3 regions of the Anaerobacillus sp. genome follow, and region 1 is predicted to be linked to each of the others. Evidence: riboswitches for the same ligand, from Rfam matches in the RefSeq annotation. Region 1 holds a riboswitch; each other region holds the start of a gene.
What was found. Region 1 has a riboswitch for thiamine pyrophosphate ahead of thiE (thiamine phosphate synthase). Riboswitches for the same ligand answer to the same signal wherever they lie in the genome.
Positions count from the first base shown of each region.

Region 1 (2,206 bases):
TATACCCTCTTTTCTTTTTTAAAGGTACCCTATAGAGCCTTCCCCGTAAGAGTCAGTCACATTGCGTGAGTAGCTATAGACTGAGTTGCTGTCTCACCCATATGATCAACCACCGCCAACAAATTGGACAATTTCAATTTTCATTCCTTCAGATAGCTTTGTTTGGGTTCGTTGTTCAATCTCTATAATTGAACCATCTACTTCTGTAACAACAAGGTTTTCATCTAATTTAAAATGGTTTACGACATCTGCTAAAGTTTCAAGTTCTAGTTCAGTCTCTTCACCGTTAATCACTATAATCACTTAACACTCATCCTTTCTTCTATTTTTTTTATGAATAATTGACAAGCTTTTGTTACATTCTCATTACCAACAATTTCACTGATCGCACAAATTCTAGTTGCCCCCGCATTTAGTACTTGATCAACATTGTGAAGTTTAATTCCCCCAATTGCTACGAATGGTATTTTAATTTCTTTTACTACTTCCTCGATATATTTAGTTGTTACAGGATCAACAACATCGACTTTACTTTTAGTTGGAAAAATTGGCCCGACTCCAATATAGTCAGCACCGTTCACCTCTGCCTCACGTGCTTCTTCAATTTTGTGAGTTGAAATACCGATAATTTTATTTCCCCCTAGAATTTTACGTGCCTCAAGCAGTGGCAAATCATCTTGTCCGATATGAATTCCATCTGCATCTACTGCAAGTGCCACATCAATATGGTCATTTATGATTAAAGGAATATTGTATTTTTCAGTTAAACCTTTTAGTAGCTTTGCCTTTTCAAGAACTTCTTTTTTACTACTATTTTTATCTCGAAGTTGAATAATATCAACACCACCGATGATGGCTTCTTCCATGACTTGAACTAACTCTCTACCTTTGTGAAATTCTTCTCCTGTAATTGCATATAACTTAAAATCTCGCATTTGGTTACCTCCATAAAATGTTATTGAACCAGGTGAAACAAATTCTAACCGAAAAAAAACCGTACCCGCTGTTAGAAAGACGGATTACGGCTAGTAAGTAGCATAAGATCGGCGACTTTCCTACGCTGGTGTAACCCAGATCAGGTTCAAGGGTAAAAGGATAACCTTTTTCTCAGCCAAGAAGTTGGCACCCCTAGTCTTTACTAAAGTTTAAAGATGTCGAGTGGAAAAATTAAGAGCTAGACCTAACTCGATAATTTAATTATGACAGAAAATAAGTTAATTTCAATCCTTTTGCTTACCAATATAGTAGTGAATGAATTTCTCTGTTATTTATATCAATAATATTTTCTAGTTGATAACCAAACAAAAGCCAACGGCCGTCAGGAGAAAGTTTGATTGGATAATTAGTATCTATAGAGATAATCTCCTTCGTTATACCAGTCTCAATTTGAAAAGAAACTATTTTGTAGCCATCTGGGTAATCAAAAACATCACCACTTGTATTTGGCTTAATTAGATAAAATGTTCTGCTAGGTGTATGAAAATCGTGATTCGGTATCCACCATTGCCCAGAGTATGTATTTAAAATCGGAACTTGAAGATTTTCAAGCTCCTTTTTTGACTCTGAGTGATAAAAAAGATAGTTCGACTTTTGAAGTGTAGAATCAGCAGTTGAAATCGTTAAGAAAAAATCACGATAGCCAAAAAAGGCAATGACATCATCTGCTATTTTCATTTCACGATCTGTCCTTTTATTATACGAAAACAAAGGGGCATAGTAGCTAAGTGAAAACGAGTCCCATTTCAAATATGCCATTTCTTCCTCTGCAATCCATTGTAAATAATAGTAATCAAAATCAAAATTTGTTAAGCTTTTTGAACGAAGATTAAAGTTTAACATCTTCATTGAATAATCTTCCTGTAAAACAGCAATGACCAATTCATTTTCCTTATAAGGATTCCAATATAGGTGAAATTCATCGCCAATCCCCTCTAGTTTATGAAGGACCTCACCAGTTTTGTTAATAAAATATAGCTCTTTTTGACCGTTAATAGTGGCTACTTCAATAGTAAAGATTGAGTTATCAGGATTAGCCTCCAAATGTAAGATTGGTTCATTTATTTGAAAAAATACTTCTTCCTCGCCTGTCAAAATATCAAACTTATAAATATAAGAAATTCCACTTTCATCACTCAAATATAAAATCGTATCTTGATCAAACCATTCATTTACCGTTACAAAACTATACATATTGACTCCGATCGTT
Region 1 is NZ_JBKBWN010000006.1:123,773-125,978, forward strand. Features, by position in the region: gene thiS (sulfur carrier protein ThiS) at 106-303, opposite strand; gene thiE (thiamine phosphate synthase) at 300-935, opposite strand; TPP riboswitch at 1,036-1,140, opposite strand; gene ACK4M9_RS10435 (YqgU-like beta propeller domain-containing protein) at 1,234-2,206, opposite strand, start outside.

Region 2 (2,206 bases), on a different contig from region 1:
ACGTATAAAATGGCGCTTCCTTACAAATTTCAAGTTGTAAATCCATGTTTTCCTTAATTTTATGCATTGGGACATGACCTGGTCCTTCGATCATGACTTGAACATCATGCTTCCAAGCGATATCCGTCAATTCCCCCAAGGTTTTCAGCTCAGCAAATTGCGCTTCATCATTAGCATCAGCAATTGAGCCTGGTCTTAAGCCATCCCCAAGAGAAACAGCTATATCATACTCTTTTAATAGTTTACAAATCTCTTCAAAATGTGTGTAAAGAAAATTTTCTTGATGATGTGCTAAACACCATTGCGCTAATATGGAGCCACCACGTGAGACGATTCCGGTCATTCGATTTATCGTCATCGGAATATAGCGAAGTAGTACCCCGGCATGGATTGTAAAATAATCTACTCCTTGTTCAGCCTGCTCAATTAACGTGTCACGATACACTTCCCATGTTAAGTCTTCAGCAATCCCATTCACCTTTTCAAGAGCTTGATAGATTGGCACTGTCCCAACAGGAACTGGTGAATTACGCACAATCCATTCTCTTGTCGTATGAATATTTTTGCCAGTCGACAAATCCATAATCGTATCTGTGCCCCATCTTGTTGCCCACGTCATTTTTTCAACTTCTTCTTCAATTGAAGATGTTACCGCGGAATTTCCAATATTAGCATTAATTTTCACATGAAAATTACGACCAATAATCATTGGCTCACTTTCTGGATGGTTAATATTATTCGGAATAATCGCACGTCCACGAGCAATTTCCTCACGTACAAATTCAGGATCCATATTTTCACGAATCGCTACAAACTCCATTTCTGGTGTAATGATCCCTTTTTTTGCGTAATGCATTTGCGTGACGCATTTCCCTGCTTTGGCACGGAGTGGTTTGCTTACTCTGTTTGGAAACCACTCGAGATTAGCACGGGGATCATCGTTTTTATAACCATTATCTTCTGGTTTAATTTCTCTACCTTCGTATTCTTCTACATCTCCACGTTCTGAAATCCAGTTTGCCCTAATTTTCGGTAGGCCCTTTCGAACATCAACTTCATAACCCGCATCTGTATACGGGCCACTAGTATCATATACTCGTACAGGCGCATTTTCGCTACTGCCTGCAATCCCTGTTGTTGGCGTTAACTCAATCTCTCGCATTGGGATTTGAATATCCTTCCGAGACCCCTGAACATAAACCTTCCTACTAGCTGCAAACTGTGACTTTAACTCAATCGACATTTCTTTTTGCATTGACAATGTAACTTCCTCCTCAAATCGAATTTGCGACTGAAGATACAGCAAATAACGGGAAACTATCCTTTCTACATAAAAAATCGGGCTCTGTTTAACAGAACCCGACTCGTAGTAGATAGAAGAAAAATCAAAGAAAGAGACAAAAATGCCACCCTCTTGTATTTTACTACTTCCCTCCGCTGGTATCATCCAGATCAGGTTCCAAGGGTCAAAGAATGCATTCTTTTCTCAGTCCGGCAATTTGGACTCCCCTAGTAGACTTTTCTCTATTATCATAACGTATAATTTTAATAAATAGTACCATTAATTTCTAATTAAGGTTTTTTTTGATAAATAATTCACTTATACCAAGGCTTTGAAGCGTCAAAAATTTTAGTTAGCGTTGTTTTAAATAAAGAATGGGACAACAAGTGGCGCTACTATCGCTGTGAAAATTGCCGCTAAGCCCATCGCCACTCCTGCAACAGCGCCTTGAAGCTCCCCTTCAGTAGCCGCTTGCGCCGTTCCTTGACCATGAGAGATTGTCCCTAGGGCTAACCCTCTTGAAAGAGGGTGATTAATGTTCGTCAAATTCATTAACCATGGTCCAATCATTGTGCCAAGAATTCCAGTTGCCACAACAAAGGCAGCTGTTAAAGCTGGATCACCACCAATAATAGAAGCAATCTCCACAGCTACAGGTACCGTTACTGACTTTACACTGACAGATGCTAAAATTTCATTAGAAAGAGTTAGCAGTTTTGCTAACAATACTGCTCCAACGATCGTCGACATTGTTCCTAAGATGATCCCAACTAACGCAGGTCCACTATGTTTTTTTATAATCATTCGATTTTTATATAATGGAACAGCTAAAGCAACTGTAGCTGGACCTAATAAAAACGTCATAATATCCTTGGCAACTGTGTAATCCTCGAATGTCAGACCAAACGTAACTAAAATAGTCAT
Region 2 is NZ_JBKBWN010000007.1:120,924-123,129, reverse strand. Features, by position in the region: gene thiC (phosphomethylpyrimidine synthase ThiC) at 1-1,255, opposite strand, end outside; TPP riboswitch at 1,413-1,521, opposite strand; gene ACK4M9_RS11770 (LrgB family protein) at 1,646-2,206, opposite strand, start outside.
Region 2: it holds a riboswitch for thiamine pyrophosphate, as region 1 does, so the genes downstream of both, thiC (phosphomethylpyrimidine synthase ThiC) here and thiE (thiamine phosphate synthase) in region 1, are expected to answer to the same signal.

Region 3 (2,206 bases), on a different contig from region 1:
AAGGTAGTTGGCAATGGCTATTTTTAGTTAATGTACCAACCGGACTTTTAGGTATTTTAATTGGTTGGAAGTACTTAAAGAATACGAATAGAGTAAAAGGGATTACTTTTGATAAGTGGGGCTTCGTGGCGGTTACCGTTGGTGTTGGGGCAATACTATACGCTCTAGGGAGAGTCTCAGCATTAGAACATCTAGTTCAACCAGCTAATCTAGCATTAATTTTTATTGGGATAATATCGCTATATCTTTTTGTGAAAATTGAACAACGGATTGAACAACCTTTGCTAGATTTAACGATTTTTAAAAATAAGGCTTATACCTATAGTGTTTGGATTTCAATCTCGACATCGTTAGCACTATTTGGAGGGATATTTCTTATTCCATTATTAGTTCAACATGTTTATGGTCTAGGACCAATCGTAACGGGATTAATTTTCCTACCTGCAGCACTTTTTACAGGTATTTTTATGACAGTTGGTGGTAGACTTCTAGATCGTAATGGTCCTCAGCTAGTTGTTACCTCCGGATTATTAATAACTGCAATTTTTACTATGCTCTTAGGGTTTATAACGATGGAAACATCTTTAATTTTGATTTTCGTCTTTATGGCAATGCGTGGGATTGGTCAAGGCTTTTCAACAATGCCTGCAACAACGGCGGGAATGAATGCGATACCTGAGAAGTTCATTTCAAGGGGTTCCGCGATGAATAATGTCCTAAGGCAAATTAGCTCGGCTTTAGGCATCGTCTTTATCTCGGTTTTCTATGAGGTTCGTAAAGTACAAGTTTTTCCTAATGTAGGGTCAATGGAAGAAGCTAGCTTACAAGCAATTAATGAGGGTTTCTTACTGTTAGGAGTTATTGCTCTTTTGACTGTGCCTTTTGGCTGGCTGTTAGGTAAAGCTAGTGAAGAACAAGAAAGTAAAAAAATATTATCTGCTTAGAAGACGAAAAAATAAATTTACAGAGCTATTTAGTATTAACTAATTAGTAATCTATGTTATGATGAAAAAAAGAATATGTTTCACAGCTACGGGAGCCTAGAAGACTAGGCTGAGAAGATGACTAATCTGTCACAGACCGTGTACCTGATCTGGATCATGCCAGCGGAGGGAAGACTGTTTTGTATTGAATTATCTTTACATGTCTTTAAGGCCGCATCGAGTATGATGTGGTCTTTTTTGTACATTCAACTGTTGAGAGAAAAATCTAGGTCGTTTGCTAGTATTCATTTAAAACAATCCTTAGGAGGAGAAACAATGACAAAAGATTTATTAACTATTGGTGGCGTAGAGTTAAATAGCCGACTATTAATTGGAACAGGAAAGTTTAATAACGATGCTTTAATTCCAGAAGTAATTGCTTCTTCACAATCGCAAGTCATCACTGTAGCCATGCGTCGTGTTGATTTTAATACGAACCAAGAAAATATTATGAAGTACATCCCAAAAGAAATGATCTTGCTACCAAATACTTCAGGAGCAAGAACAGCAGAGGAAGCGGTTCGTATTGCTAGACTTGCAAGAGCAGCCGGGATGGGGAATTGGATTAAAATAGAGGTTATCTCTGATCAAAAATATTTACTTCCTGATAATTATGAAACGATTAAAGCAACAGAAATTTTAGCTAATGAAGGCTTTATTGTTTTGCCTTATATGAGCCCAGATTTAATGGTCGCTAAAAAGCTAGAAGAAGTAGGGGCAGCAGCAGTTATGCCACTAGGAGCGCCTATTGGTACAAATCGTGGCTTGAAGACAAAAGAGTTAATTCAAATCTTAATTGAAGAATGTGAAAAGCCAGTAATTGTTGATGCTGGAATCGGGAAACCATCTCAGGCTTGTGAAGCTATGGAAATGGGAGCAGACGCTGTTTTAGTGAATACGGCAATTGCAACCGCTGGTGATCCAGTAGCGATGGGAGAAGCGTTTAAGGCAGCTGTTCAAGCTGGTCGAACAGCTTATTTATCAGGCGTAGGCACAGTGGCGAAACAAGCAAGAGCATCATCACCACTAACAGGTTTCTTACAAATTTAAATTTAAGCAGAGTTGTGATAGTAACAAAAAATAATCAGGGTCTCTATAAACCCTTAACAAGAAGGGAGCTTTCTCATGAGTTTTTACGATGAATACGAAAAGCTAAAGGAATTACCTTTTGAAACTATTTTCAAAAATTTTACGGAAGTAGATGTAAGAAGAGTTTTGCAAAA
Region 3 is NZ_JBKBWN010000030.1:8,803-11,008, reverse strand. Features, by position in the region: gene ACK4M9_RS21720 (MDR family MFS transporter) at 1-944, shown strand, start outside; TPP riboswitch at 1,023-1,133, shown strand; gene ACK4M9_RS21715 (thiazole synthase) at 1,260-2,033, shown strand; gene thiH (2-iminoacetate synthase ThiH) at 2,109-2,206, shown strand, end outside.
Region 3: it holds a riboswitch for thiamine pyrophosphate, as region 1 does, so the genes downstream of both, ACK4M9_RS21715 (thiazole synthase) here and thiE (thiamine phosphate synthase) in region 1, are expected to answer to the same signal.